Regions from separate parts of the Peribacillus sp. YIM B13477 genome, predicted to be linked through region 2. Evidence: riboswitches for the same ligand, from Rfam matches in the RefSeq annotation. Region 2 holds a riboswitch; each other region holds the start of a gene.

The links. Region 2 has a riboswitch for S-adenosylmethionine ahead of ACFX4H_RS16955 (Na+/H+ antiporter NhaC family protein). Riboswitches for the same ligand answer to the same signal wherever they lie in the genome.
Region 1: another riboswitch for S-adenosylmethionine. It lies ahead of ACFX4H_RS13360 (methionine ABC transporter ATP-binding protein); the one in region 2 lies ahead of ACFX4H_RS16955 (Na+/H+ antiporter NhaC family protein).
Region 3: another riboswitch for S-adenosylmethionine. It lies ahead of mtnW (2,3-diketo-5-methylthiopentyl-1-phosphate enolase); the one in region 2 lies ahead of ACFX4H_RS16955 (Na+/H+ antiporter NhaC family protein).

Annotation. Positions count from the first base shown of each region.
Region 1 is NZ_JBHZPD010000003.1:326,899-337,150, forward strand. Features, by position in the region: gene ACFX4H_RS13300 (NUDIX hydrolase) at 8-430, opposite strand; gene fabZ (3-hydroxyacyl-ACP dehydratase FabZ) at 430-855, opposite strand; gene ACFX4H_RS13310 (undecaprenyl-diphosphatase) at 952-1,566, opposite strand; gene ACFX4H_RS13315 (histidine phosphatase family protein) at 1,900-2,418, shown strand; gene ACFX4H_RS13320 (hypothetical protein) at 2,605-2,805, shown strand; gene ACFX4H_RS13325 (VOC family protein) at 2,783-2,989, shown strand; gene ACFX4H_RS13330 (dienelactone hydrolase family protein) at 3,059-3,652, shown strand; gene ACFX4H_RS13335 (Fur-regulated basic protein FbpA) at 3,668-3,862, opposite strand; gene ACFX4H_RS13340 (Fur-regulated basic protein FbpA) at 3,864-4,094, opposite strand; gene ACFX4H_RS13345 (M20 family metallopeptidase) at 4,279-5,481, opposite strand; gene ACFX4H_RS13350 (MetQ/NlpA family ABC transporter substrate-binding protein) at 5,515-6,387, opposite strand; gene ACFX4H_RS13355 (methionine ABC transporter permease) at 6,409-7,059, opposite strand; gene ACFX4H_RS13360 (methionine ABC transporter ATP-binding protein) at 7,073-8,095, opposite strand; SAM riboswitch class I at 8,430-8,541, opposite strand; gene ACFX4H_RS13365 (GNAT family N-acetyltransferase) at 8,683-9,156, opposite strand; gene ACFX4H_RS13370 (nuclear transport factor 2 family protein) at 9,224-9,592, opposite strand; gene tnpB (IS200/IS605 family element RNA-guided endonuclease TnpB) at 10,033-10,252, shown strand, end outside.
Region 2 is NZ_JBHZPD010000005.1:219,921-230,172, forward strand. Features, by position in the region: gene ACFX4H_RS16950 (chromate transporter) at 1-435, shown strand, start outside; gene ACFX4H_RS16955 (Na+/H+ antiporter NhaC family protein) at 771-2,078, opposite strand; SAM riboswitch class I at 2,268-2,375, opposite strand; gene ACFX4H_RS16960 (SOS response-associated peptidase) at 2,707-3,378, opposite strand; gene ACFX4H_RS16965 (hypothetical protein) at 3,438-3,593, opposite strand; gene hutG (formimidoylglutamase) at 3,917-4,873, opposite strand; gene ppsA (phosphoenolpyruvate synthase) at 5,354-7,969, opposite strand; gene ACFX4H_RS16980 (VOC family protein) at 8,507-8,911, opposite strand; gene ggt (gamma-glutamyltransferase) at 9,370-10,252, opposite strand, start outside.
Region 3 is NZ_JBHZPD010000001.1:765,213-775,464, reverse strand. Features, by position in the region: gene ACFX4H_RS03910 (sensor histidine kinase) at 1-487, opposite strand, end outside; gene ACFX4H_RS03905 (response regulator transcription factor) at 484-1,170, opposite strand; gene ACFX4H_RS03900 (YncE family protein) at 1,176-2,138, opposite strand; gene ACFX4H_RS03895 (hypothetical protein) at 2,258-2,524, opposite strand; gene ACFX4H_RS03890 (hypothetical protein) at 2,635-2,877, shown strand; partial or broken gene ACFX4H_RS03885 (DUF2188 domain-containing protein) at 2,935-3,081, opposite strand; gene ACFX4H_RS03880 (CobW family GTP-binding protein) at 3,148-4,074, opposite strand; gene ACFX4H_RS03875 (hypothetical protein) at 4,389-4,664, opposite strand; gene ACFX4H_RS03870 (cupin domain-containing protein) at 4,810-5,343, opposite strand; gene ACFX4H_RS03865 (methylthioribulose 1-phosphate dehydratase) at 5,368-5,997, opposite strand; gene ACFX4H_RS03860 (2-hydroxy-3-keto-5-methylthiopentenyl-1-phosphate phosphatase) at 5,994-6,653, opposite strand; gene mtnW (2,3-diketo-5-methylthiopentyl-1-phosphate enolase) at 6,660-7,892, opposite strand; SAM riboswitch class I at 8,001-8,154, opposite strand; gene ACFX4H_RS03850 (pyridoxal phosphate-dependent aminotransferase) at 8,273-9,445, opposite strand; gene ACFX4H_RS03845 (carbon-nitrogen family hydrolase) at 9,545-10,252, shown strand, end outside.

The DNA.
Region 1 (10,252 bases), on a different contig from region 2:
CTGCAGGTTAGGTAAATATCCGGTTTAAATAATCTCCATGCCCTTTGATAAGTTGCACTTCATGTTCGGATGAAATCCAGAAGAAATGAAATGTCAGCCCCGCTTCATCTCCTCCACCCGTCGGCTGATGGTCCCATTCATCAGGAACATTCGATACACTTATTTGATAAAAATATCTATTATGTATGGCACCATCGACGTTCTCCCAAAAATCTTCTGTTATTAATTTCTCCACATGAAAATTTTCCAGACCTGTTTCTTCTTTCATTTCCCTAATGACTGCTTGGTAAGCATCTTCCTGAGGCTTCACCGTTCCCTTGGGTATCTGTATACCGGCTTCCTTAATGGGATGTTGAAAAACCAATACCTGTGTTTCTCCATTATTGATTCTTGTCACATACCCGTAAGCTTTTTTTACCGGTATCATCATCAATCACCAAAAGCAAAAATGAGCTCTGTCTCGCATACAGTTTCCCCCTCGACAGTGGCCCTTCCTGTTCCTTTACCGATAGGACCTTTCAAGCGAGTAATCTCCACTTCTAAACGTAATTGGTCCCCTGGTTTTACTTGCCTTTTAAAACGGCATCCATCAATCCCGGCCAAAAGCCCGATCCGCCCTTTATTTTCTTTTTTTGTAAGCATGACAACAGCACTTACCTGTGCTAATGCCTCTACGATCAACACACCTGGCATCACTGGGTAATCGGGAAAGTGACCAGAAAAAAACTCTTCATTTGCCGTGACGTTTTTAATGGCCACCGCCCTCTTTCCTTCTTCCAGTTCCAAAACTCTATCAACTAAAAGAAATGGATAGCGATGCCTGATAATGTCTTTGATTTCTTGGATATCAATCAATATTAAGTCCCCCATTGCGATGGATTGCTTTCACTTAATTTTACCATCAGGATCATCATATGGATATTTTTTGTATTATAACAACCCTGTTTCCGCTTACAAATCCTTTGATTTTTTTTCCTTCGATTTAGTTAACGGGGATAGAACCATTTGTTCATACCTCTCATATCCCCCTAATAATTTATGAATCACGCTTATTTTAGGAACAATAAGGTATACCGCCAATCCTGAAATGGTGCTCAGTATTGCTCCTGCCAGCACATCCGCCGGAAAGTGGACACCTACCCAAATACGGGAAATGCCAACAAGGAAAGCCAGCATGATCCATAATAACCACCAACCTCTTTTGAAAAGCCAAAACGATACACAAAACGAGAAAAACAAGATCGTATGGTCGCTTGGAAATGAATTATCCACTGCTTTTTCAATTAACTGATTAACATTGGCCAATTCGGCAAATGGCTGATTATTCGAATGTAATCTCCCTGCCATTTTTCCCATCATTTCAGCTATTACAAAGGTAATCATCCCACAAACAACCATCATCCTACTCTGTTCATTTCGAGTGAACCATATTAAGATGACTGCCAAAGCTAATAAAAATACCATGTACTCGGCAATGAAAATGGCAGAAGGGTTTAAATAATCGTACTGTTTCCCTATGTCATTGATCATTCTGAATACATTGGTATTCACCTCAAAAAAGTCCATTTCATACCCAACCTTCCTCTTTTTCTTACATATTAAAGAGAAAGGAAATATATCGCCATCGTTCTTCCTAACAGTTTAAGCTGCCGACTTACAATTTTGTCACGCGGTTGTTTTGCTATTTCAAGTGTTAACTTATCTTCAGGAGTGCTGAAGCTTACTTGTTAACAGCACCACAATCAGATAAACGTGTGAAAAAGGGCGTGATACGATCTTATAACATTAATGTAGAGTTTAAAGATATAACTAATAGCTCAATTTTTATTCTTTTAAAGGTTTTATTAAAGTTGAGTAGAATTATAAATTGGGATAAATAAACAAAATTGAGGTGATATCTTGCAGATATTATTAATTCGGCATGGTGAGTCAGAAGACGATTTTCTAGAAGAAAATTACAAAGGAACTACTGACTTACCACTAACTGTTAAGGGAGTTAAACAAGTAGAAAAAATGTGCAGACGTGTTTCCGAAGAGTTTCCTCCAGAACTTATATGGTCAAGCACCTTGCTTCGTGCTAGTAAAACTGCCGAAACTTTATCAAATACTATCAAATGTCCAGTCACACTTCTGGAAGATTTACGAGAGATGCAGGATAAGGAGAATAATATAGATTTTAGATTACGAGCTCAAAATGTACTCGCTTATATTAGAGAGAACAGTGCTAATTATAAACGAATCGCCATTATATCCCATGGAGGGATGATTACTAAAATAATTGAAAGCTTTCTTCAATTACCACCCGCTATTAATGATGTGTGGTTCAATTCTGATAATACAGGAATACATCTTCTTGAGTATACTGATCATCCATACAAACTTATAAGATTTTCAAATAGTACTACGCATTTGGAATAGCTAACGATAAGGGCTGTCTTAAACAACCTTTTCTTTATGTATTATAATGGGGAAAAGGCTGACACGTATTAAAAAAAATGGGCGTTTCTGTGCAGCTGTTGAATATGGAGTCTACTCAATGATTAAAAAAGGTTTTTTATCGATATTCGTGAATTCTTAGGTAAGGTTCAACGAAAGGTGGAAAAGTTGAAATCAATAAATTCTCCTATTTTCCCTAAAGTTAACAATGTTTTCATTCATGTTAAAGATTTAAAAAAATCAGTTGGATGGTATTGTAATATTCTTGGCATTCCTCATAATGGTGATTCTGTAGAATCGCTGGTTTACAATATTCCTATAACATATGAAACTGGATTAACGTTAGATGACCATACCATTAAATCCTGATTTTAGATTCGAACCATCCAACAATGTATTGTTAAATTTCTACGTAAAGGATATAGACCAAGCCTATAAATTCATTAAGGGTAATAACATACGTATTGTTAAAGAAATAGAGCGTATTGGAGACTTTGCTTATTTTAACTTTCAAGATCCTGATGGTAATGTACTTATGATTTGTAATAGTTAAGGATGAAAAGAATTGGTTGGCTTTTATCTATCTAGTTTTTAATTTTTACACAGTTTGAGGAGGTTATACATGCTGAACATACAGAAAAAGTCCGATACTGTCATCATTGTCATTCACGAAATATATGGCCTGAATCAACATATGCAGGGTTATTGTGAGTTATTATCAAATCAAGGTTTTGATGTGATCTGTCCGGATTTGTTAGGACGTGGGATGCCATTTGATTATTCCCAAGAGGATGCTGCTTATCGGCATTTTATGGAGAACGTAGGTTTCACAGGTGCTTTGTATAAGATAAAGGATATATTATCGGATATAAAAGATGAATACCAAAAGATTTTCATTCTTGGATTCAGTGCAGGGGCAACTGTAGCTTGGCTGTGCACTGAGGAAGAGTATGTCGATGGAATTGTTGGTTACTACGGTTCGCGTATTAGGAATTATGCAGAATTGGCGCCACGATGCCCTGCACTGCTATTTTTCCCGCTAGAAGAGCCATCATTTAATGTCGACGAGTTAATTTCAGCTTTAGAAAGTAAGGATGTCGAAGTTCATAAATTCATGGGGGGACACGGATTCAGCGACCCTTACCATTCAAAATATCATGCTGAATCAGCACAAGCAGCCGTTAGCAAAATGATGAAATTTTTTATGGTGAATTAAGGTTCCACATTCACCCTACTGCCGTTTTGTATGGACCCAATGTATAGAACCCGCATCACTATGGGGGTGACAGTCATTTTGAACCTTTTTATATTCTGTTTCCAATTCTTTCAAGGTTAACTTCATAAGCTGTTCCACCGTTTTATTTACAGTATGGATCATAAGTTTATGGATTAATTCCTTCCGCCTTTCTTCCAAGCCCTTCCCCATTTCACCCTCTCCTTCTATTCTCATAGAATATGAAATGTTTCCTTAGACAGGGGGAATGATCGTCGGATTCCTTCTCCTCAATTTTACTTATTTTAATATATTCATTCTCTAAATCGGTTAAGGTCAATTCAAATAGATGGATGTCATTCTTTTTGTAAACTCCCTTGTTAATCAACTTGTTGATCAGGAAGTTCCTTTTTTTCTCAATGGCTTTACGCAATAATATCCCCATGATAAATCCTCCTTTTTAATACGTATTGACTTGCCCATTCACAAAAAACCGGAGACACCTCTTTACATGAAAGAAAAGTCTCCGGTTTTCCGGTCAATTAACCCATAATTCCTATTTAATTACTCGGTATTATTATAATACTAACTACATGCTTCGTAGTCAACTACTTTTTCCCGCATCTTATTTATTTTTGCTTCGCTTCATGAAATGCCGCTTTCACTTGATCCAACAGGTCTTTATCCGAAAGCAATTTATACCCTGTAAGTGCTAGAGCTTTTGCTCCGGTCAGGATGGCTTTGTCTCCAGCAGGAGATTTGGCACAGTCGCGGAATTCATTCGTATGGGCAATCAACTCATCATGTCCAATTTTTATATAAGGATGTGCTGTCGGCACTGCATGGCTTACATTACCTGCATCCGTCGAGCCAAAGCCACTCTCTTTTCGAGGAGCCACCGCTTCCCCTAATTGAGTCAGTTCTTCTTTTAGCAGTTCATCCAGAACTGGATTGATGACAAAATCGAGTACTTCATTTTGGAAACGTTCCACTTTAACCGTGCTTCCAGTGGCAAGTGCTGCACCTTCAGCAACTGCACGTATTTTATTGGATACTTCTTGGCAAAGTTTCCATGTTGTTGCTCTAATGTAAAATCTGGCAGAAGCATTTTCAGGAATGATGTTAGGCGCTTCCCCGCCATTGGTGATGATTCCGTGAATTTTGACCTCGGCCGGGAGCTGCTGACGCAAAGCATTAATGCCATTGAACAGCTGAATCACACCGTCAAGTGCATTCACTCCTTCTTCAGGTGCAGCTGCTGCATGTGCTGACTTCCCGTAAAAATGAAAATCAAGGGGGTCGACAGCCAAAAACGGACTTGTTACACCGGTTTTCCCGGCAGGATGGATAAGGATGGCCGCATCCACCCCATCAAATAGACCGTGCTTCACAAAGCTTCCTTTTGCACTTCCATTCGGCCCGCCCTCTTCAGCCGGTGTTCCGAAAACGATCACCTCTCCGCCCGTTTCCTCCAGCACTTGAGCCAGGGAAATGCCTGCCGCAACGCTCGTTGTCCCGATAATATTATGGCCGCAAGCATGGCCTAAACCCGGCAATGCATCATACTCGGCTAAAAAGGCAATTGTGGGTCCTTTCTTTGAAGAGGTTTTTTTGGCGATGAATCCTGTTTCATGTCCGGCTATATTGCGGGTCACTTCAAATCCTTCATTTTGAAGTATTCCGGTTAATGTATCCGAAGCGAAGAACTCTTGATTCCCAATTTCAGGTTTGGCATGTATGGCTTGACTCGTTTCGATATATAGTTCGGAATGAAGGTCGATATGATCTTCAATGATTTGCTTATGCTGCTTCAGCGCCAATTCTCTCGCCATGCTCTTATCTCCCCTTTTTCTTGAATACATCCATTACTTTTCATTAGCTGGTTTTGTCCAAGCATCCTGGTAATTCACTAATTCATCTACAGAAACATAGGCAGGAATGGTGTTTCCTTTAAACGTTTTTTTAATGAACGCTTCCACTTCTTTCGATTGATAAAGCTCCACTAATTTTTGTAGCTCAGGACGATCGGCATTACCCTTTTTAACCGCAATGATATTAATATATGGTTTTGCGGTTTTACTTTCATGGAATAAAGAATCTTTTAATGTAAGGCCTGCTTCGACGGCAAAATTATTATTGATGGCTGAAGCATCGGCATCATCCAATAGACGCGGTGTATTGCCGGCAGCAACAGGCTGGATTTTCAAGTTTTTCGGATTTTCCTTAATGATTTCCAATGATCCCGATCCATTGAATTCTTCTTTCAATGTAATCAATCCAGCTTCCTGAAGCAGGAGCAGTGCACGGCCAAAGTTTGTTGCTTCATTCGGAACGGCAATCGTAGCGCCATCCGGAAGATCTTCGAGACTTTTATGTTTTTTCGAATAAAGGCCCATAGGTGCAATGACAGTCGACCCGATGGCCTCCAATTTCAGATTTTGATCTTGAACGAACTCATCGAAATAGGCGACCGTTTGGAATGAATTGGCATCAATTTCACCTTCGCTTAACGCAAGGTTCGGTTGGATATAGTCATTGAAAGTGACCAGTTCGATATTAAGCCCTTCCTCTTTCGCTATGTCGACAATGTATTCCCATGTTCTCGTATCCCCGCTGCTGACACCGACTTTCACAGTTTTCACATCGTTCGAACTCCCTGATGCACCCTCATCGTTCCCGCATGCTGCAGCCACGATGGCCAATGCCATTACCATGATCGTTAATAAGATTTTTTTCATTTTTCCTGCCTCCTGTTATTTTTATCTTCTTCTGATTTTTCTTGAAACAAAATTCCCGGTGGATTGCAATAATTGAACGATGATCACGAGCGCCGCTACTGTGACGATCATCGTCATCGTATCGAACCTTTGATAACCGTAAGCCAAGGCTAAATCCCCGACTCCGCCTGCACCGACGGCACCTGCCATCGCCGTAGATCCAACAAGCCCGATTGTCGCTGTTGTAAATGTAAGGATCAACGAGCTAAGTCCTTCAGGAATCAAAAAGCGGTAAATGATTTGCCATGTCGTCGCCCCCATCGCCTGAGCCGCCTCGATAATCCCTTTGTCCACTTCCAACAGAGAGTTTTCCACAAGCCGGGCAATATAAGGAGCCGCGTAAAAGATTAGCGGAACAATGGCCGCATTCATTCCGATCGCACTTCCGACAATCATTCTGGTAAGCGGAATAACTGCTACAAGCAAGATGATGAAAGGAACGGACCGCAATATATTGATGATCGGGTTCAATACATTAAAAATCCATTTATTCTCCAGGATGTGACCCTTTCTTGTAATGACAAGCAGGATACCGAGCGGAAGCCCGATCAATCCGGAAAACACCAATGAGATGGCTACCATATAAAGTGTGTCACCGAAAGCTGTCAACAGCTGCTCTGCCGTTATTTCCATTCCCCAAAGCGTATTACCCATTTATCTGCACCTCCTGGACGAGAATCCCCTCATCTTTAATATATTGATAAGCCTTATCCACCTCATTTTTGCTCCCCGTCACTTCGATGATCAAATTCCCGAAAGGCGTTTCCTGGATTTCAGAAATATTGGCTGATAAGACACTTAAATGAACATCATACTTCTTCGAGATGGTTGAAAGTAAAGGAGTACCCGAAGTAGTTCCAATAAAATTAATTTTCCAAATAATCGGGATATGGGACCCTATGCTTTTTAAGAAACTTTGTGGAATTTCGTCATGTATGACCGTTCTCACGAAGTTTTTTGCAATATCCGTTTGCGGCTTGGCAAAAACTTCGAAAACCGAACCTTGTTCAACGACGCAGCCGCCCTCCATGACCGCTACCTTATTGCAAATTTCCCGAATGACAGACATCTCATGAGTGATTAGCAGAATGGTAATATTGTATTCTTCATTAATTTTTTTTAAGAGCTGCAGAACTGCACTCGTTGTTTGTGGATCCAATGCCGAAGTAGCTTCATCACACAATAAGATCGATGGATTTGTAGCCAATGCCCTCGCAATGCCGATCCGCTGCTTTTGCCCGCCGGATAATTGATCCGGATAACTCTTTGCTTTGCTCGATAAGCCAACGAACTCCAACAGCTCGCCTACCCGGTTTTTGATTTCTTTAGCCGGAGTTCCCGATAAAACCAGCGGCATGGCAATATTATCAAAAACAGTCTTTGAGTTTAGCAAGTTGAAATGCTGAAAGATCATCCCGATTTTTTTCTTTTCTGCCCGTAATTCCTTCGGGCTTAATTTGGTCAAATCCTTGCCCCCAACAACCACCGAACCATCTGAAGGATGTTCAAGCAAATTGACCAATCTGATCAACGTACTCTTTCCGGCCCCGCTATAACCGACTACCCCGAATATATCCCCCTTTTCCACTGTCAAATCAATGCCCTTCAAAGCCTCGACAGTCTGTTTCTTTGTTTGATAAATCTTTTTAACACCTTGAAACTCAATCATCCAATCTCCCCCCATGCTGTTTATTTATACGAATTCCTTATCCAGAGAGAAGAGCTTTGCAACGCTTCATAATGATAGGGTTAAAATTCAGGAGTGAAACTGCAAAATTCACGAGTAATTACGTGAAACTCACGAGTAAGTCTGCGAAATTCACGAGTAAATCCACCAAACTCACGATTATTGCGCGAAACTCACGAGTAATTGCACCCATTCTCAAAATAACCATATACATTTTGAATAAACAAAAGAGGCCTCTTCCGTCATCAGACAGAAGAGGCCTCTTTTAGACATAAAAAAGAGTAAACTCTTAAATTAATTATCTAAGAAAAGCTCCTTCTTATCTTTCAAACTTTCGTCCGTTGGAATTAGCACAGTATTTTTACAAAAGTAAAAACCCGCTGCCGAGGTATCATAGGGCCAAGTCCCTCCACATCTCTTGATAAGAATTAACGTTGTATTTAATTATGTCCTTCACTATATATTCTATTTTCTCTAAAGTCAACCATATTTTTTATCGCTATAAATAGTTTCATAATATAGTGAATTGATACTTTTTTATTATATCAATATATTTTATTTTCCTACTTTTATAATGATTTACCCATTCTCCATACAGGGTATTTTTCATTTTCTTCCCTTATCTTCACCATGCCTGAATTCGTATATAAAGAAATCGCCCTTTGATTATCCGGAGAAACCCTTAAGTGATATTCGGATACATTAAATTGCCTGAAAAAGTTTTCTGCGTAGCGAACCAATTCCTTGCCAAGGCCTTTACTGCGGTATTCGGGAATAAGGTAAAATAGATTCACATAGCCAATTTCAGTTCCTTCGTACTCCCGAATTTGAAGTTCCATTTGTCCAATCGGTTCTTGGTCCTTTTCAATGATCACCTGTCCATCAGGAAATTTGCGGACCCTTTCTTCCATTCGTTGCAGATATGCATGTTCATCTCCAAAACCAGCATCAGTTCCAAAACTTACAATAAAGGAATCTTTCCGGAATTTAATGATAGTATCTTTATCTTTGTCCGTATCAATGGTACGAAAGATCAACTTCATCCACCCCTATCATTTTAGTGAAATAGTTTTCAAGCAGGGAAAACTTTCTTTTTCATAAATAAAAGGCTTAAAGGGGCCCTTTTGTTTTTGTGCCTTGATGAAAAAACATCTGCCATCTTCCATTCGCACATTTCCAGATTGAACTTCTTAAGGTATGTTCCAGCTTATCTTCATCAAAAATCCGGTATGTAGTTAACACGGTATCATCAGACAATGGATGCATCTCAAATTGACTTAGGGTCATGTTCACCGCTCCGGCACCCTCTTGCCCCATAAAATCGCTTTTTGTCCATATGTTACCCGAACTGCCGAACTCAAAGAAATCATCTTTCAATAATGATGAAAGCACTTCTGGAGATGTACGAACTTCAGATTTTAACAATTTCTCCTCCAGCTGATACAAATGCTCTTTTAATAATGAAGATTCCCTGTCCATTCATCTTGCCCTCCTTTTTCAACCATTTCCCTCGAAACAACGAAATTGGAAAAATCGTGAATAATTAATACGTAGATTTTCAGTAATTCATGAACCATGCGATTTAAGTTTTTTATCCAGCTGCTTGCCGATTAGCAGTTGGCTCATATGCGGTCAGCGGCATTTTTTCGTTTTTAACCGTTTTTGCCGTCCCTATTTTCTTATTAATATTTTTAACTTGCTTACTTTGTTTATATATTTCAAAGAAACTGGACTCACGACGGATTTCTAAGTGCTAAGAACAATTTTATCATTTCCCGCCAGAAGACTCCCTCTTCAAGCGTGTGAAGGGCGAGAGCCCAACGGTAAGGGGGAGATGAATGGCGGTTGGCCTAAACCAAAGTATCCTTTTGACAAACGTACGTTCTCTGGTTGATAATAACAATAAGGGGGTGAAACCAATGGTCGTAAACAAAGCTTATAAATTTCGAATCTATCCAACGAAAGAACAATTAGTTCTCATCAATAAAACATTTGGCTGCTCTCGTTTTGTCTATAACTTCTTTTTAGGCAAACAAAATGAGAAAGATGCTTACTGGTATATCTGTGAAGAAATGAAGCAGAACGGCCAATTACCTTTTAATAAATGGAAAGGATCTTTTGTGAATAAATACGCAACAA
Region 2 (10,252 bases):
TGGATGACAACGCAGGAATTCACCGATATAATCGCCATTTCCGGGATGTCCCCAGGACCTGTCACCGCCAATAGTGCCATTCTCGTTGGCTATTCGACTGCTGGGTTAGCAGGAGCCATATCATCTGCTCTAGGAATCTTGCTTCCTGCCATTATATTCGTAACCGTTATAGCCACATTTTTCAGCAAATTGAATCATTATCCAGTTGTTCAATCCATGTTTTATGGATTAAGACCGATTGTCACTAGTTTGATCATCTTTGCAGCGATCAGTTTAGCACTTTCCAATCATATGATAGCCGTGAACTTTTCATGGCATACGATAAGCTTACTACTCGTTTTTGGTTTATCGTTATTTGCCTTAATGAAATTACGCTGGCATCCAGCCTATGTAATTATTCTTTCTGGTTTAGTTGGTGTTGTCCTCTATTCATGACAGGTGTCGCACACAAAACCATCATTAATTTGGACAGGAATTAAGCAGAAAAATTGAAGAATGATTGATACTGTATAAGTGCGAGAAAGCTATATTAAGTTTATGTATTTACCAACAAAAAACACCCTGAATCCAATGATTCAGGGTGTTCAGACTGTAGACAAACTCAATGAAATTTAAGGGGTTTGTACAATTTGAACATTGATTTCCCCTCCAGGCACTCGCTTTCCGCGGGCGGTCCGCCCTCGGCGCGTTTACGCCTGCGGGGTCTCCCCTGGACTCGCTTTTCCCGCAGGAGTCTCGTACACCCGCTCCAATCAACTTTGTTTTAACTTTTAGTTCTTCGATCCATCATTTCCCGGCTGAAACCGTGGAAAACCAATCAGGATGGCAATGACGCCACAAAGTCCAATCAGGATTGGGTAATATGAATACGGCAAGATGCTTAACGGAGAAATCTTTGCTACCCCTGCTGCAACAAGCAGTTGTGCTCCATATGGGATCAACCCTTGGATACAACATGCAAAAATGTCAAGGACGCTCGCCGATTTCCGCGGATCAATCCCATACTTTTCAGCAATATTTTTGGCAAGTGGCCCGGCAATGATAATCGAAATCGTGTTATTTGCCGTTGAAAGGTTCGTTAAACCAACAAGCCCCGCAATGCTGAATTCCGCCCCTTTTTTCGATTTGCTATTTCGTGTCACTAGGTGGAGTAGATAATCGATGCCACCATTATGTTTGATTACGGCTACCATACCTGCAATTAAAATGGCAAGGAAGGAGATTTCATACATTCCTGCCATTCCTTCTCCGACTTTTTGAATGACACCCAACGGTTGATAACTACCATCAGTCAAGCCGATGATTCCGGCAAATACGATTCCGATGGAAAGGACCAAGAACACATTGACTCCTGCCAATGCAGTGACCAATACGCAAAGATACGGAAGAATCTTCACCCAATCATAAGACTGTTGGGAAATGTCAGCTTGTTCACCCATCGTTAAAATTCCTAGGATGGCACAAGTGATGATGGCTGCAGGTAAAACGATGAAAAAATTCACTTTAAACTTATCCTTCATTTTCGTTCCCTGAGTTCGGACTGCAGCAATTGTCGTATCTGAAATGAATGAAAGGTTATCCCCAAACATCGCACCACCAATAACGGCCGCCATTGAAAGGGCAAGCGAAATATCTGTTTGCTCACTAATCCCTACCCCGATAGGTGCCAGGGCAACAATCGTTCCCATGCTTGTCCCCATGGATAGTGAAATGAAACAAGCGATGATGAAAATTCCTATCATTAATAGATTTTGCGGGAAAAGCGCCAAGGCAAGATTCACAGTTGATTCAACCGCCCCCATGCCATTCGCAACTTTCGAAAAAGCGCCGGCCAAAAGGAAGATGATAACCATTAACATGATATTAGCGTCACCGGCACCTTTACAGAAGATATCAACTTTTTGATTGAATGTCTCTTTCCGATTCATCGCCAATGCAGCTGCCGATGCAATTGAAATCGCTACAATCACCGGAAATGAATAAAAATCTTTAGTGATGATTCCGGACCCAATAAATAAAATTAAAAATACGACAAATGGGATCAATGCCCATGGATTCCCTTTATTGTTTGCACTCATGATGTACACCTCTTTTTATTTTTCCCGCGACATGTGTCACAGCTCTTATTCTATTAACAGTTTTCGCAAATAACCCCAATTTGAACCTACCTGATTTTCCAGTCATGGAGCTGTAGCAAAAAACTGGCATAAAAAAGACCCCTTCTTTTTAACAACAAGAAGAGGTCTTTTAATTTATAAAAAACACCCTCCTTATCTTTCAGGCGAAAATCAGCCTGCTGGATTTGGCACAGCACTCCATTTAAGTCCGCTGCCGAGACATCTTCGGGCCAGTCCCTCCGTCTCTCTTGATAAGAAGATTACATTATATAATTATTTTAAAATTACGATGCCTTCCAGAAAAGTGCCACGCTGAAAACTTGCCTGAGTTCGTGACATCAAAAGTCGTTTTGAAAAGCAAATATAACAGTACAGCATTTTGTCTATTTTCGCAAGGGTTAATTTTAAAGTGTTTCACATGCACTCCTTACTGTTTATAAAGAGAACTAAGTTGATTGGAGCGGGTGTGCGAGACTTCTGCGGGAAAAGCGAGTTCCTGGAGACAACGTTCAAATTGTACAAACCAAAAAAAAATGCAGACAAACTCGATTTTCATCGAGTTGTCTACATTCTGAGAGGTCTAATTACCTCAGCAAATTTGTTGGATTAGGTTAGGTGAATTATTTTTAGTCGAGTTCACATCTGTCGATACTTCAAATGCTTCCATCTGTTCCGAATCGAATGACTTTAAATACTGTTGCAAATATGCAGTATCATTAATGGAAGGATTTAACCAATCTTTTTCATCTTCTGATTTTAGGATGACAGGCATGCGATCATGAATGCTGGTCATTAGCTCATTAGGCACAGTTGTTATAACGGAGCACGAATAGATGCTGATGCCTTCAGGAGATTTCCAGGATTCCCAGAGACCGGCCATTCCAAATGGAGCATGATTCTTCAGTTTTATACGCATCGGTATTTTTCTTTCTGGTGTCTTCTTCCATTCATAAAAAGAGTCAGCGATTATCAAGCATCTCTTCTTCTTATACGCATTCCTGAAGCTTGCTTTCTCAGCAATGGTTTCCGCTCTGGCATTGATCATTTTGTAGCCCGCTTTTTCGTCTTTTGCCCAGAAAGGAATGAGTCCCCACCGAAGATATCCAAGCCGATTCCTTACCCCGTCATTAATGACGGCGAGCACGGATTGGGAGGGAGCAATATTGTAGCTGAATTGGTATTCCTCATCAAATGACCCTTGAATATTAAACCGTTCTTTTATTTCTTCTATGTCAGTGAAAAGAGTGAAACGTCCACACATAATATCGCCACCGTATTAAGATTTATTACAGTGTATCAAATGGAATGGGCAGGCACAAATCAGCGTTCTAAAATCCTGATATCAGTAAATGGTTGATTAAATAATTCGCTGGAAATCAAAAGAGTGCCAAGGACTTCTCTTTCATCTTCAGCTTTAATGATTTCCGACAAAATTAAGGTACTGCCATTCCTGACCGTTACTTTATATTCATTCATGGAATCCCTCCTCAAAAGGCTAGATGGTTGTTATTATAAACCAAAAACCCACAAGTATCAGTATTGAACTTAGCAGAGGCATGGAAAATCCACATGCCTTTATACTTTAAATGGTTAGTTGAACGAAGCAATGCCAAGGACCATGAATCCTTGTGAAGGAGGCGCAAAAAACTGTCCATGAATGATTCATGGACAGTCTGGGCGCTTTAAAGGTTTTTCGCTTCAATACTCAAGATAACATTAAGGAAAGCCCCAACAGTCGATACGAAAAGAAACGCTCTTTCTGAAAAGATCGAATTGGAGTTGCCGCCATCCCATGTCCATTATTTAAAATGAAGCAAAACCTCATTTATTAAATGCCCCGCCAATGTAACGGTCTTATTATTTTCGTCCAATGAAGGGTTCACTTCGGAGATATCAAATGAGAGGATCTTTTCATTCGATACGATATGCCTAATAATGGCACGGACCAATTTTGGATCCAGTCCAAACGGCGATGGTGCACTTACCCCAGGTGCGTAGGCTGAATCAATAACATCCGTACATAATGTAAGCATGATATAGTCATTTTCCTTAGCGAATTCATTTATCCTCCGCTTCGTTTCATCCATTTCGTATAATGACAAATCTTCTTCCAATATGTAGTCGACCTTACTCCTCTCTGCAGTTTCAAAAAGTGCCTTCGTATTCCCCTGCTTCTGAATTCCGACACATAAATAGCCACAACTTTGATCTTCGTCCAAAATCTGCTTAAACATCGTGCCAGATGAAGTTTCTTTTTCATAAGGTCTCATATCAAAGTGAGCGTCAATATTAATAATCCCTAGTCTAGCTTTTGGTCCAATGGATTTCCTAATCCCAAGATAATGGCCATACAGGGTTTCGTGACCTCCCCCAAGTATGATAGGAATCGCTTTACTCTCCAAAATCCGGGCAACAGCTGATCCCAGTTGAGATTGGGCGGCTTCCATCTCTGTACTTTCACATATTACATCGCCAGCATCCACCAGCTCGGTTTGGGAAGGTAAATGACAAGGTAATTTTGCCAACGATTGCCTAATATGATCAGGACCCTCGGCAGCACCAACCCTGCCTTTATTCCTTCTGACGCCTTCATCACATTTAAAGCCAATCAGTCCAAAAGTTCGTGATGCATTGGAAGAGGTGGCTAATTCCGAAATGGGTGCCAAGCGCACTCTTTGGTGGTATCTGAAGCTGTCCAGGTCAGTTTGGGAATCAATTCTTCCATTCCAATATTTTAAAGTCGGGTGAGTATACATAATTTCTCCTTTATTTTAAAAATTCCGAAATATCTTTCTTAAAAATTATAAAGGAGATAATGTATAATTACCAATACAAAAATTTAATATTTCTATAGAAGCTATAGCCGCTTTCAGCGTACATTTATGATATTGACAGATATATCTGTTGGAGAATATCTTCCTCGTATCCGTTTGACATTGCTGCTCAAGCCAGTAGATTTAGCAAGAGAATATCGACTTTGCCTATAAATAAAATCCACAAAAGCCCAATTTCTCGGTGTTGTAAGCGAGAAATTGGGCTTTGGCATCATATAAAAGCGACCTTTAACAGAAGGCCCGACCTCAAGTTGATCTTATTAAACTTTAGTATCATTTAATTACTGCCCCCTTATATGACCTAGTGACAGGGGGCTTAGCTTTGCCAAAAACCGCAAAGCATCATGATTTCAATGATTCTCCTAATTCGAATGCTCTTCTTTATGATTGAAATGTAAAGAATTATAGTATTTCTATATAACCTTCTGTTCCATTTACTCGAATACGTTGCCCATCTTTTATCAGCTTGGTGGCATTTACCACACCGACAACGGCAGGTAAGCCATATTCTCGTGCGATGACTGCTCCATGGGTCATCAGCCCGCCAACTTCGGTGACGAGTCCTTTTATGGATACAAATAATGGTGTCCAGCTAGGATCGGTGAAGGTTGTAACCAGTATATCTCCATCTTCTAGATCTGCATCTTCCATGTTTAAGATGACGCGTGCTCTGCCCTCTATCATTCCGGAAGAAACCGGTAGACCTACAATAGCTTCGGCCATGAGATTGTCTCGTTTATACCCCCCTACAATGATTTCACCATCAGACGTGATAACACGTGGTGGAGTAAGTTTTTCATATAATCTGTACTCGTCTTTTCGTTTGCTGATCATCTGGTAATCTAGTTTATTTGTGCGTACGACTTCATGAAGTTCTTCAAAAGTGAGATAATATATATCTTCTTTTTCATGAATAACGTTGGCTTGTACGAGTTGTTCGGCTTCCTTGAGTAAAGCCTGCTTATAAACGAAGTAGCGGTTAACCATGCCGTATTTTGGATATTCCCGATAACCGATGAAATTCCGGATTAGACTGATCATTCGTTTTGTTTCTTTGGCTTTTTGTTCACCATCCGGTAATTGCTTCAATCGATCTAATATCTCTAGTTCTTTTTTCAAAGCTTCCTGTCGCCCTTGCTCAAATTTCAGATTGCTAGCATTAGGCTCAAAGTTTTTGATATTACTAAGTATCACGGGGACAAGTGCAGTTGGTTTTTCGCTCCAACGAGTTTTAGTAATATCGATTTCTCCAGCACATCGCATTCCGTATTTGCCGAGATAATCATAGATAGCATCCTGAGTTTCCTGACCACCATCAAACTTAACTAGTTCATCCATAAAATTATCATCTTTTACTTGTTGTAAATAATCAATTACTTTTGGATAAGGACGTATCACATCTGCAACATCCATTAGGGCCAGACCCATTTCTGAAGTTATATTGTTTGGTACAGATTGAGAAAGCGTGTCGGCTGCGTTTTTTTCACCTAACCACTTATTCATTTTTTCATTGATCCATAATGATGCATCTATAGCAGCCATAAACACAGCTGAACTTTGTGGGTCAAATAAAATCTTCTTTAATATCTGGATATCTTCCAGAATGAAATCAAATAACTCCGAACCTGATTTCGTTTGGATGTTTTGTTTTAATTCTTCTATCGATGTTTGACTACGTTTAATCAAATCAGAAACGATTGTCGGGTCGTTTTCAATTTGTGCCCTAGAATCCGCAGACGGCACACTTTTATTGCTTTTACCGGAACTCTGTTCTTGCTTATCATTTGGTACAGATTTTATGAAATCCCCTCGCTCTATTATGTTAATGAGTGCGTCTTTCATGAGCGGGTCGTGTTGTCCCATGGCCTCTACTAACATTTTTCTGCTTTCAGGTGAAGCCACCATATGTGTGACATCAACAAACAACCTTCCGCCAGCTATACGCATGGGTGCAGGAGTCGTTAACAGCCAAAAAGATAATCCCAATGGTTTCATGGCGTCAGTCATCATTTGTTGATGACCGACAGATACATAAACGTGATTCTCTTGATCATTCGCTTCTGGGATGGGGTATAAAGTAGTGATTGGACGGCTCTGGACAATATAAAATGTATCATCAACCAAACACCATTCGATATCTTGCGGACAGCCAAAATGCGCTTCAAGCCTTCTGCCGATCCTTTCAAGCCCCAACACTTGCTCATCTGACAGGGTCGATAAAACCTGCTGCCCCGGTTCAATTTCCTTTTCCATCGTTCCGCCTTCTTTTCGTGCATATATAGCCAACTTTTTGGCAGAAATCTTCTTCTCCACAATCCTACCTTCTTGCACTTTATAATTGTCCGCAGACACTAAGCCAGAGACAAGTGCCTCACCCAGCCCAAAGCTAGCATCGATCGAAAGCACCTTGCGGTTTGAGGAAACTGGATCAGCTGTAAATAGTATTCCGGAAGCCTGTGGAAAAATCATCCTTTGAATAACAACAGACAGATAAACCTTGCGATGGTCAAATCCGTTTTGCATTCGGTAAATCACAGCACGATCAGTAAATAGTGAAGCCCAGCACTTACTAATATGTTGTAAAATTGCATCTTTTCCTTTGATGTTTAGATAAGTATCCTGTTGACCTGCAAAGGAGGCAAATGGAAGATCTTCGGCTGTAGCGCTAGAACGAACAGCATATGCATGCTCGAAGCCAAAAGTTAAGAGACATCGGTCGATATCTTCTTCGATCCCCTTGTCGATCTCGATTCCCTCAATCAGATCACGAATCTTCCTGCTAATTTCACTTATTCTTTTTCGTTCGTCCACTTTTTGTACTGCAAGCTGATCGAGTAATTGATGAAGCTCATCATTTTCCCCAATGACTCTTTTAAATGCCTCAGTAGTAACACAAAATCCTTCTGGTACAAGAATTCCATCAATCCTCGAGCATTCGCCCAAATTCACCCCTTTGCCACCGACCACCATTTGTTTCGTTTTATCGATCTCCCGAAAATCCAGTACATATGGTTTCATTTATTCCCCTCCCATTGAATCATATGGCAAAAATTGTTCATGTGATCAACCAATCACGCTGTCCAGTCGTTCTTGGTCCAAGCGAAGTTCCATGTTCATACCAAACACTCCTTTTAAAAAAGGGATTGACTGAAAAGGATTTTATGTTGTATAATTATAATAGGGTATAATTTATACAAAATATAAAATTGGCGTATCTATATAAATCTATCACAGTTTCTCATATTTTTCAATGTATTTCCATGACCACAATTGTAGTAAATGCAAAGTCAGAAAACCCCATTTTACAAGGCAACTCACTCAAATGATATTCAATCATTTAGTGCAGCGTCAGAGGAAATACGGATTTACAACCTTAATAAACTCCAATAGTAAAAAGCCCGATTTCTTAGTATTAAGAAATCGGGCTTTTTTAGATACTCCATTAAAGCGTCCGAGCATTAATGATTATTTTTAAAATTTTAACCTTCCCAAATAATTGTACTTAAACGACTTTACAAAGAAGGATGTCTTCTGGATTTAGATTCAAGAATGGTTTTAATTGACAGTAAACATCCATGAAACACCAAATTTATCCTTCAATGAACCGTGAAGTTTTGCAAAGAATGTTTCATGAAGATCCATATGTATAGATCCCTCTTCTTTTAATATGTTCCATGCCTTTCTAGCTTGTTCCTCCGAGTTAAGCTCCACACTTACAACCACTTTGTCACTATCATTCAATTCACGGTTTGAATCAGAACCCATTATAATTCCATCTTCTGTTAATCTTAATTGTGAGTAAAGAACAAGGTCTTTATCACTCTCTTCAACAGGAAAGTCTGGGCTTGATGGGATTTCACTATATTTTTGCATAGCAATAAGTTCCCCGCCAAATGCCTCGATATACAGTTTGAAAGCCTCTTCACATTCTCTGTTAAACATTAAATATGGTTTAATCATTTTCATTCTCCTTTGAATCAAGATTGGATTCCTTAATAATAACCGGTACCAAGATTATTATCGTTACAAGCATACACGAACATTAGTTCTGTTTTCAAATAAAAACTTCTGATCGTTCTTTTATAATAAAACTTAAACCTATATCATTATGAACAAAGATAGCATTGTTATATTCTCGACGTACAGCATGGTAAACGCCGAGCATGGAGGTAAAACAATACTTACGGTGATTGGGGCACCTGTATCCCCAACCGAGGGGGAAATGAAAACTTACGAGGAGTCGCAGGAAATGGTTCAGGAGGGCTTTTCAGGAACCTTCGTTCAACTGGCTGACTACCTCTCTACTATTTCATATGACTAAAAAACAACCCCAGACCTCTCTTTACATAGAGAATTCCGGGGTTGTCAAATTTAGGTTCATTTAGTATTCAAGTTCCCGAGCAGACTTAGAAAGGCAATCAATTCGTGACACTGCCATCTTCGTCCGGATCTTCAATATCCGCCGGATCTTTTTCCAATAGTGCCTCTTTGTCTTTTTCGTTCCATTTTGTTTTATACCCTAATGATTTCGCTACTCCTAACACAGGTAGATACGATTTTTTATCTGGTTTAAATGTTTCTAAATCCCCTGTTTGGATTACACCCAAACCTAGTAGCAATTTATCTGATTGGATATAGGGTTTTTCATCAATCAGTTTCATTTGATCAGCTGTATAAGGATAAACGGCTCCATTCACTTTTAAGGTAAACGGTCCCTTTTTTTCTTCTTTTATTTCTTTCGGCTTTTTCGATTTATGGGAAACATCATACACACCTTGAACAGTTCCTTCTCTCGTATTATCGGCTCCTCCATACATTTTTCCCTTTTCATAATCATAAATAACTGCTTGCACATTTCCGATATGTTGCGGTTTTTCTTCATAAACATGGCCTTTAGCCATTAACTCAAGCCTTGTATTTTGTTCAATTCCCGGTTCCCATCTTACTGTCGGATAACCAGCAGAATAAATACGTGGCGCATATATGGCATCTTGAATGAGCATTTTATGATCAAGCACGTTCATGATCGTTTCAGATACCGATGCGATTATCGTCGCTCCTCCTGGTGAACCAATGGCCATGAAGGGATTTCCATCTTTTAATACGAAGGTCGGGGACATACTGCTTCTTGGTCTTTTTCCTGGTTCCACCTGGTTAACTCCACCCGGTGTGGCATCAAAATCCGTCATTTCATTATTTAGCATGAACCCATAATCCGGTACCATGATACCAGATCCGAATACTTGCTCGATTGTAGTCGTATAAGCAACCATATTTCCCCACTTATCCATTACAGAAAAG
Region 3 (10,252 bases), on a different contig from region 2:
TAAATAAGACCGTAATGGAATCTACAGGAATATATGTATAAATGATACCTTCGAGGCGATTTTCGTCAATCAGGGGTATGATCGCCGCTACGATGTTCTTTTCAAACCTTTTCTCATATCCTTCTTTTTCAACGGCTTTCCCATCTAAAAGCATTTGCCGTTCTTCTTCAGAAATAAGGGTATCGTAATTGATTTCAAAAGGCAGACAAGCACTCAATTCCCTGGGATTATTGACGACAAAGACTTCGCTGTCGTTCTTACTGTTAAACCATTCAACTTTTTGCTTAAAGTCTTCGCTGATTTCACCGCCGGAATAATCCGCCCCTAGCAATGATGCTTCATTGACTAAATCCGTTTTAAGCTTCTCCACATATAGATTTTTATAATAATATTGAGAAAGGGAGTAAGCGAACAGCACGGATAGGATGATGGCGGAGATAATGGTGAGCCATAATTTAAAAGAAAGGGTTCGCCATTTATAGATCATTTCTTTTCCTCTATCTTATAACCGATTCCCCAGACGGTTTGAATGTAATCGGCCGCTCTTAATTTCATTCGTAACGTTTTAATATGGGTATCCACTGTACGTAAAGATCCTCCATACTCACCGCTCCATACATTTTCAAGCAGTTGTTCACGGCTGAGTGCCTGGCTTTTATGACGAATGAGGAATAACAGCAATTCGAATTCTTTCAAGGTTAAATTGATTGGCTTCCCTTCCACTAAAACCGTTCTGGATTGCAAGTTCAAGCTAATTTTACCGAATCGGACGTGGTTTTGATTCTCTTCATTCAATGATAATTTCCCTGTCCTTCGCAATACCGCTTCGACCCTTGCGACCAATTCTCCTGGATTGAACGGTTTGACGATATAATCGTCGCCGCCAAGCTTCAGCCCTTTCACCTTATCCCATTCTTCACCTTTCGCACTGACAAATATCACAGGGATCTCCCCAATTTCACGAATTTCTTCACAAACGGAGAAACCGTCCATACCTGGCATCATGATATCCAATAGGATTAAATCCACTTCCTCTGTTTCAACCATACTTATAGCTTCTTTTCCATTCGCAGCTTGAAGGCATCGATAACCTGAGTTCAGCAAATACATTTCAACTAGATTACGCATATCTTCTTCATCATCCACGACTAAAATGGTGTAAGCATGCATGTCATCTACTCCCTCAACATCAATTGGAATGGACCTTCGCCGACTTTGATCGTTTTTTTAACATCGACTGTTTCAGCATCCATTACATACACTTCATCACTATCATATCCCGCCACGACCACATCTTCGTTAAAGTTCGCCATTTCAAAGGGGTTGACGCCGACCACTTTGCTTTTGACTTCCTCATATTGATCATTCAATTTATATAAGGAGCTAGTCCCATGACTAAGGACAAATATTCCTTCATCATTTTCCAGGAACTTTATCGGCATGGTTGGGGCCTTAAGCTTTTTCTTCAACACTCCCGTTTTTGCTGAATAAATATATAGATCTTCTTCCACTTGATCCCCATCACCGTGTCCTCCAATCCATATTTCATCCTTTTCTTCCCTTAATAATGTGCCTGTGCTGGAACTATGTACGGGAAATTCGAAATCGACCTTTTTCGTTTCAAGATTTATCACTGAACATTTGGTATCACCAAAATTAATAACATACAATCGATTCGCTTGCTCTCCTTGAAGAACGGTCAAGGGGCTTTTACCAACCTTGACAATATCCTGTTCCCCCCCATCAGCATTTAAAAAATAAATGGAGTGATTCGATTGATTGACCGCCACGATGCTTTTTCCATCACGTAACAACTGCATATTGACGATCCCTTTCCCAATTTCCCAACTGTTTATCAGTTTTCCTGCAGATAAAGAGTACACTTGGACTTTCTCCATCTCTTTTCCATAAAGCAGGATAGTATCTTTGTCTGCCAGGAGCAGTGCTCCGGTAAATGGTTCTGAAATATCCCATTTTGCAAAAGCATGATAGTTTTCGTCTATGAAAGTCAGTGAGGTATCCTTGATGTTGACAGTCGCCAGGAAAGATTGACTTTTATTGATTTTAGTAAATGCATTACCGCCATTACACCCCGTAAGCAGTACGATGGCAAGAAAAAGCCCAATGCCCCACTTCATAATTTTAAGCTCCTTATTCATTAAATATCTATTTTTTAAAGATTTTAACAATGATTTGTGAAAAAAGTATGAAACATAAAAGAATATTTGCTAACAAGCATCCGTACACACTCGAAAAATCATAATCTTTCCAATTCAGTGATATAGGCCATTACAATCGCATTTTTCATTTCTTCCGAAAGCGAAGATTCCATCACTCGTTTAATAGAAAGGTAAAATTTCTCCAATACTGGTTTTCGGGCACGGGGATGGGCATTTTCATCCAAAAGCTCCCGTCGGATGAGTTCCGGCAGAACTTCCCTTCCCCCTCCATCGCTCACCTTACGATTGTTCCATATGCTTAAATAAGCCACCAGTAATTCTTCTTGCCTGACATTTTCATTCATAGTATCCCTTCCATCCATTACTAATTTATACATATTAATGTTCAAGTTTGTAAAGACTATCTTAATATAAGATATCATGCTTTTTAAAATCCAAAAAAGGAGTGAGTACAATGTCTCAAGTATACCGCTGTCCGAATTGCCGGACAAATAAATCTCGCTTCAATCTCATTCAGCAAGTAGCAACACCCATTAAAAAGGATCCCCAATCCGGTGAGATTGTTGAACAATATTCGAACGACTCCCTTCTGCCATTCCATCTAGCATATAATGGTCCTGAAGTTCGGGTTCAATGTGCTGCCTGCGGATTGATAGAAGACGAAAAGACATTTGCCGCCTTTGGAATGCAACAATAAAAATGGTCAGACCCCTATGTGGGTCTGACCATTTTCTCAATCATTTCCTACTGACATCTTAGCCCGGTCAATGGCAATTGGAATGGCTTTTCCATCCTCATATCCTTCATCCAATAATGCATTCGCGATTTCTATAGCCTTTTCCCTAACATCTTTATCTAGATTTTTCATCGAGTTTGGGTAATCGTTCTTATTCCATGGCACTAATACCGCCTCCTTAATAAGAAAGACTTCTTTTCATGTTTCCCTTCTTTAATGGGCGGTAAACGTTTATCGGGTTGCTTTCGCTTCCAAAGCTTTCAACTGACCGATCAACATTTCCTTATCCAACTTTTCCCCGATCATGACGATATTCAATGGCATTTTCATCATTTCATTCATATACATCGGCATTCCGTAGGAGTATTGGAATAAATGGGGGTATTGTGAATGTGTAAAGGAAATATATCCTTTCATTCGATAGACCGTTTCCGGCAGGGCCCTAAGCCACTCTTCAAAGTCGGTTTGTGCAACAGCACCTTCAAATGTATGAACGATTGCAGTTAAATGCAAATGGTCATGTACATCAAGCTTTTGATGTCCATTATGCCTTTTTCTTTGCATTTGCTGCAATGATGCCAAGGAAACGGCTGCATACTCCGTCAATAAACATACAGCATCCGCATTCAGCGCCTGTATCGTATATATTAGCTGTGCGGCCTCCATCTCACTTACCATATCCGCTTTATTCAATAAAATGAAATCGGCATGATGGATTTGCTCTGCAAGCAACTGTCGAAGCTGCGGGGACAGTTCCTCCCGATCGCGCCACCTTAATAAATCGACGACCGTGATGATCCCTTTATACTCCAGCTTTTTGGCGAAAATCGGCGACATGATGCCATCCAATACTTCAACTGGATGAGCTGCACCCGTCGTTTCAATATAAACCGCATCCAGTTCATTTTCGGTTAGTAACTCATGAAGCTGAACCTCCAGTTTATCTTGAATTGTGCAGCAAATGCACCCGTCAAACAACTCCTTCAGAGGCACTCCATCACCAATGAGTCCGCTGTCAACCGATACACTGCCGAGCTCATTTAAAAGCACTGCCACTTTTCTGCCCGCTTCACTTTCCTGTTTTAAAATTTTTCGAAGAAGCGTCGTTTTCCCGCTGCCGAGAAAGCCGCCCAATATGTACACTTCGGTCGTCTTCATTCTTATCTGCTCCTAAATCCGGTTAAATTCGATTCCGTTAAATTTTATCATAATTAGCTTACTAAAGCACTTGCAGGATTCACATAAAAAAACCAGCCCGTAAGCTGGTTTCAGACTAGACATATTCGAAGAAAAGCGAGTTCGACTGCAGTTTTTATTTAAAAACCTCCAGTCGATTTCAGAAATCCGCTCCCTTTCCGCCGACTGTCTCCCGAGCCTCCTCGACGCAAGCGTCTGTGGGGTCTCGGCTAGCCAGTTATTTGGCAGGAGTGTCGCAAATTTCTTCAATCCAATGGGGTTACAGGAAAAAACCATTAAGGATAATCTAGTCTTGTTTTAAAATCATGGTTCGAGATGAGACCATTCCGAACCCTTTTTGACTGCAAAATGAAACAAGCCGGATGGCTTGTTTCAGACTGAAGATAAACTCGAAGAAACGAGTTCGACTGCAGTTTTTTATTTAAAAACATCCAGTCGATTTCAGAAATCCGCTCCCTTTCCGTCGACTGTCTGCCAAGCCTCCTAGGCGCAAGCGCCTGTGGGTTCTCGGCTAGCCAGTTTTTCGGCAGGAGTGTCGCAAATTTCTTCAATCATGCGAGATTTCCTTTCTATAAAATAGAAAAAAAACAAAGGGATTAATGTTTTTTTTAAAAATCATGGTTAGGTGAGATCATTCCGACTTCCCTTTTTTTTACAAATAAAAACCAGCCCGTAAGCTGGTTTTTCAACATTGATTCATGCTTGAACTTCGTCTTTTTCGTAAATCGGCACCCATCCTGCAGCTGTTACGAAAATCCGGACAGCAACAGTTTTCCTATCTTCCGCGAGCGTGAAATAATGTCTTGTTGATTCTGGTACACTAATAAGATCTCCTGGATTAAGCCGTACATCAAACCACTGTTTATCATTGCCTTCAATGGCAAAGATACTCGTTCCGCCTGCTATGAATCGCACTTCATCATCTTCGTGATGGTGTTCCTGCTTAAAGTTTTCAAGCATTTGATCCAAGTTCGGGTTTGCATCGGATAATGTGATGATATCATGGGCTTTATAGCCTCTTCTTTCAGAGATTTCCGCTATCTCTGATTGGAATGTTACAAGGATTTCCTCCTTGTCAGCATCAGTTAGATCGTATTTTTCCACAAGATGGGCAGGTAATTTAGAAATGTCCCATTGCTCATAAATAACCCCTTGTGTTTCTAAAAAACCTTTTACCTGTTCACCGTTTTCAATAACCTCGTTTGTTTCATGGAATCTGATCGTCGCCATCATTCATTCCTCCTCTATGAGTATTTATCTTATAGAACCTGCAAACGCCTTTTGTTGATTAAGCAACAGTTGATATTGAAATAAAAACTCGCAAGCTTCAAGTATTCTTTTTGCTTCGAATCCGCTTTTGCCCCAAACCGTAATGCCATGATTGCGTATCAGCACAGCGCCAGAGTCTTCTTCGACATGCGGCTTGAACTTATCGGATAGCAGCGGAATGTCAGCGTGATTATATATGATTGGAATCCGAAGCTCCGAATCTTCATCCCACCGACCGGTCGCTTTAATGATTTCATGATTACGAAAGGAAACTTGGCCTTCATCTCCGTACAATTCCGATATCACATTATTTTCAACTGTATGGACATGGAGTACACAGTTCGCATTGGTTTTTCGGTAAATGTCTGTATGAAGTAAAGTTTCGGCCGATGGTCTTAGGTTCGTTTCTTCAACCGGTTTTCCTTTTAAATCCACCAGTAAAAAGTCCGAATCCGATTGCTTCCTTTTATCCTTACCGCTTGCGGTAATATAAAAGAAAGGGCTTTTGGGTTCGCGGATGGACAAATTCCCGCTAGTTCCCATAAACCAATCCCTTTCGGCCAGTTCAGCTTTAATATCTGCCAACTCAAGCCATTCTTTAGAATGAGTGTTCACGCTTTAACCACCTCCTGCTGCTTTATGATGTCAATTACATCAAAAAATGTTTCGAATCCTTGATGTGGAATTCCTTCCCTACCGCATTTTTCAAGCAATATGTCACGGGCTATGACAAAATCGGCCTGTTTTGCCGCTTCAAAATCCGTAACTGAATCTCCAATAACGAGTTTAAAATCTTCCGGACCCGCAATTTCCCTCATAATGGACGGCTTGCAGCAACCGCAATCATTACTACATTGCTCATCACAAGCATGTGGCCACTCAATATAAATCTTTTCCTTATCAAAAAATGCATGGTTGCAATAAACGGACTCTGTTGGCAAGATATCATTCAAAAGGGGTGAAATGAAAAAATCCATGCCCCCGCTTACAATATATAAAGGGATATTGGCTTGTTTCGTATACTCAACGAATTCATAAAACCCTGGACGAATGCCGGCCGTTTTTCTTACATATTGGATTATGTCATCCTTCAAGCCACTATCAAGCAGGGAAAACATATCCCCAACTCCTGAAGATATACTGATTTTTTGCTGAAGGACACCGTCTTTCAACGCTTCCCATTCCGGTGGCGCAAATTTCTTCATAATTGAAATGATATTATCTGTGTTGGTGATCGTTCCGTCAAAATCACAAAAGATGATCGGTTTCATTATTTCTTATAGGCCTCCCCACAACACAAGAGCTTTTTTTAGGGTTTCTTCCTCAGCCGCCGCTTCAGAAAGTTCCTTTCCTGCCAGAACCGCTTCCACGGCAGAACGAAAAGCCTTGGCACCGCCCTCTGCTCCGTCAGGGTGCCCGTGAATTCCGCCTCCGGCATTAATCACACTATCAAGCCCGAAATCCTTGATCAGGTCTGGAACCATGCCCGGATGAATGCCTGCAGAAGGAACAGGGAAGGCTTTTTTCCATGAAAGTTCATCTCTTGTCAGAGCTTCAGCAATCGCTAAGGTCTCCGTTTTTTCAAGTGCGACATTTCCATAAGGAGAAGGGAACAAGGATAAATCCGCACCTGATAATCTTACTAATTTACCAAGCAATAATGGATAGCCGATACCATAAAATGATGAAGATGCCAATGCCCCGCTATATGCGGGGTGCGCCATGATCGGCAGCTTGATACGATCATGTTCACTCAAGGCCTGCAATACATCCAAACCATATGTATGAACGTTGAACAATAAAGCATCTGCCCCTGCTTCAGCCGCTTGCTCTGCCTTATCCAATAATTCAAATGTTTTCCCTGATAGATTGACAGCATATAAAGTCCGGTGGCCAGCGGTTTCATAGACTTCATTCAAGATTCTTTTTCCCGTTTTTATTCTATCGAAAAATGGAGTCAGTTCCTGGTCGAAGAGGATTTCATCATCCTTAACTAGGTCGACACCTCCCAATGCTTGTTGCCTCAGTTGCTCATTATGAAATGTTAGGTCTCTTCCCAATACGCCTTTAAAGATGCTCATCACCAAGGGCCTGTTAGATACGCCAACTTTTTCCCTTATGCCTTTAATGCCAAATTGCGGCCCGGGAAAAGCTTTTTGAATATCACCGACAAAATCCAAGTCAATAAGTTTTATTTCACCGTCCAAGGAAAGCTTGCCGAAGACCGTCGTAAGGATTGCGGGTAAATCATTGGAGAAATTCCTTGCCGGATAGGCAATTTTAATCTGCGAACGGTATACTTTCCGATTAAAGTAGCTGTTTGCCCTCTCTTCTTCAGGTAGGGGTATCACCGATACGACGCGCCCCTTATGTTTTTCCAGTTGTTTCTGTACCAAATGTGGCAATTCCGTCCATGTCCCCACAGTCAGACCCAAGGCAATGCTCTCTGCTTTTTTCTCATGATTTCCATTAAAGTCATGAATTAAATAAGTAGCGACTATCTCGCTCATCTGATCACTCCTATAACACGTTAGTAAACTCTCGATGTCATTAATAACCTGAGATGGTCTCAAAATGGCAAAAGCCCCTTCATAAAGAAGAGGCTTTAAAAAGCCATCTTCTTATCTCCCAGCCCTCGGCTGCAAGAATTAGCACCGTGCCTTGCGGATTTCAAAAAAATCCGGCGGAAGGATTCCGCCCCATTTTACAATGGAATTACGGTCGGTTGCTGGGCTTCATCGGGCTAGTCCCTCCACCTGCTCAAAATAAGAAAACGCTGATATATAAGTTGCATCCAAGTATCGAAAGATTAAGAATTTATTTTGTATTCTGACAGGTAATTCCTACTTTGTCAATAAGTTTTAACTATTTAAAGGTGAGCCTTATTGCATTAAAACAAGTTTAATGTCCGTATTCGTTCCACAGCCTCTTGCAGCCGTTCTTCCGAAGTCAGTAGCCCTACCCTGACATAACCTTCGCCAAATTCACCGAACCCATTCCCTGCAGCAACAGCTACATGGGCATGCGTTAATAAATAGTCAGCAAAACTCTCGGACGTAAAACCTTCAGGTACTTTGAGCCAGGCAAAAAACGATGCCGCTGGAGCTTTGACATCCCAGCCGATGGCCCTCAATCCCTCAATGAAAACATTCCTTCGCCCCTCGTACATCTGCACTAACTGCCCTACACAGGTCTGTGAGTCAAGCAAAGCGCTTGCCGCAGCTTCTTGTATCGCCGGGAAGAGACTCACATAAAGATGGTCTTGTAATAGTTCAAGAGCTTCTATTACACTCTTATTGCCCACTGCGAAGCCGACTCTCCACCCTGCCATATTGTATGTTTTCGATAGAGTGTATATTTCAACTCCTACATCCTTCGCTCCCTCCGCCTGGAGAAAGCTTATCGGTTTTTTTCCGTCGAATCCTATCGCCCCATAGGCGAAATCATGGACCACACAAATTGAATGTTCTTTTGCAAAGGAGACGGTTTCATCAAAGAAACTTTCAGTTGCAGAAGCGCCTGTGGGATTATTCGGATAATTCAAGAACATCATTTTGGCTTTATCAAGAACTTCTTTATGTATGTCATCGTATTTCGGAAGAAAATCATTTTCTTCTGTCAAGGGCATCAGTTCGGTCTTTGCCTGGGCTAAAACAACACCGGAAAGATAATCCGGATAGCCGGGATCTGGAACAAGGATCGTATCACCTGGATTCAATAAACACTGCGGAAGTTCGACAAGACCTGCCTTTCCCCCGAAGAGAATTGCCACTTCACTATTCGGATCCAGCTTGACACCGTATTCCCGCTCATAAAAGACGGCAGCAGCATCTTTTAAATATTGATGTCCCCGGAATGGCGAATATTTATGATTAATCGTTTTTTCAGCGGCAGTTTGCAAACTTTTGACGATATGTTCCGGCGTCGGCTGATCAGGGTTTCCCTGGCCTAAATTAATGACATCATGTCCTTGCTCCGTGATTGCATTGACTTTTGCGACCAGTGAAGCAAAAAACTGCTTGGGCAGGTCCTGAAGCAGTCCGGATTTTTCGAATTGCACCATTTATACACCTTCTCTGAAATTTCTTGAAATTCTAGTCACAAATGATATATGTTTATCGTAGTCTTGTAAAGCATTTTTTACATGTGGGGGTTTTAAACGATGAAGTGGAAAATAGCTTGTATTCAAATGGATATAGCTTTCGGGCAACCAGATATCAATTTTCAGGTTGCAGAACAATGGATGGAAAAAGCAGCTCGGTCCCAACCCGATATCGTCATATTACCAGAGCTTTGGACAACCGGATACGACTTGACCAGGCTGAATGAGATTGCTGATCAAGAGGCAGAAAAAACGATTGAATTTCTTAAAACACAGGCACAGAAACACCAGATTCACATCATCGGCGGTTCCATTGCGAAAAAAACAAGCAAGGGAATCTATAACACCATGATCATCATCGATAAACACGGAAAGCTCATTAAAGAATATGATAAGCTTCACTTATTTCAATTAATGGATGAACATCATTTCCTGCAGCCAGGTGAAAAAGATGGTTTATTTACCCTTGATGAAAAAATATGTGCCGGGTTCGTTTGTTATGACATTCGTTTCCCTGAATGGCAGCGAGCCCATACCGTTCAAGGCGCGGAAGTTCTTTTCGTTACGGCTGAATGGCCAAAGCCGAGACTCGATCACTGGAGAGCCTTATTGATAAGCCGTGCCATCGAGAACCAAGCCTATGTTGTAGCCGTTAATCGTACAGGTTCGGATGTCAATAATATATTTGCGGGCCATTCCTTGATTATTGATCCATGGGGCAATATCATAAGTGAAGCCGGAGAAGGAAACGAACTATTGACAGGCACC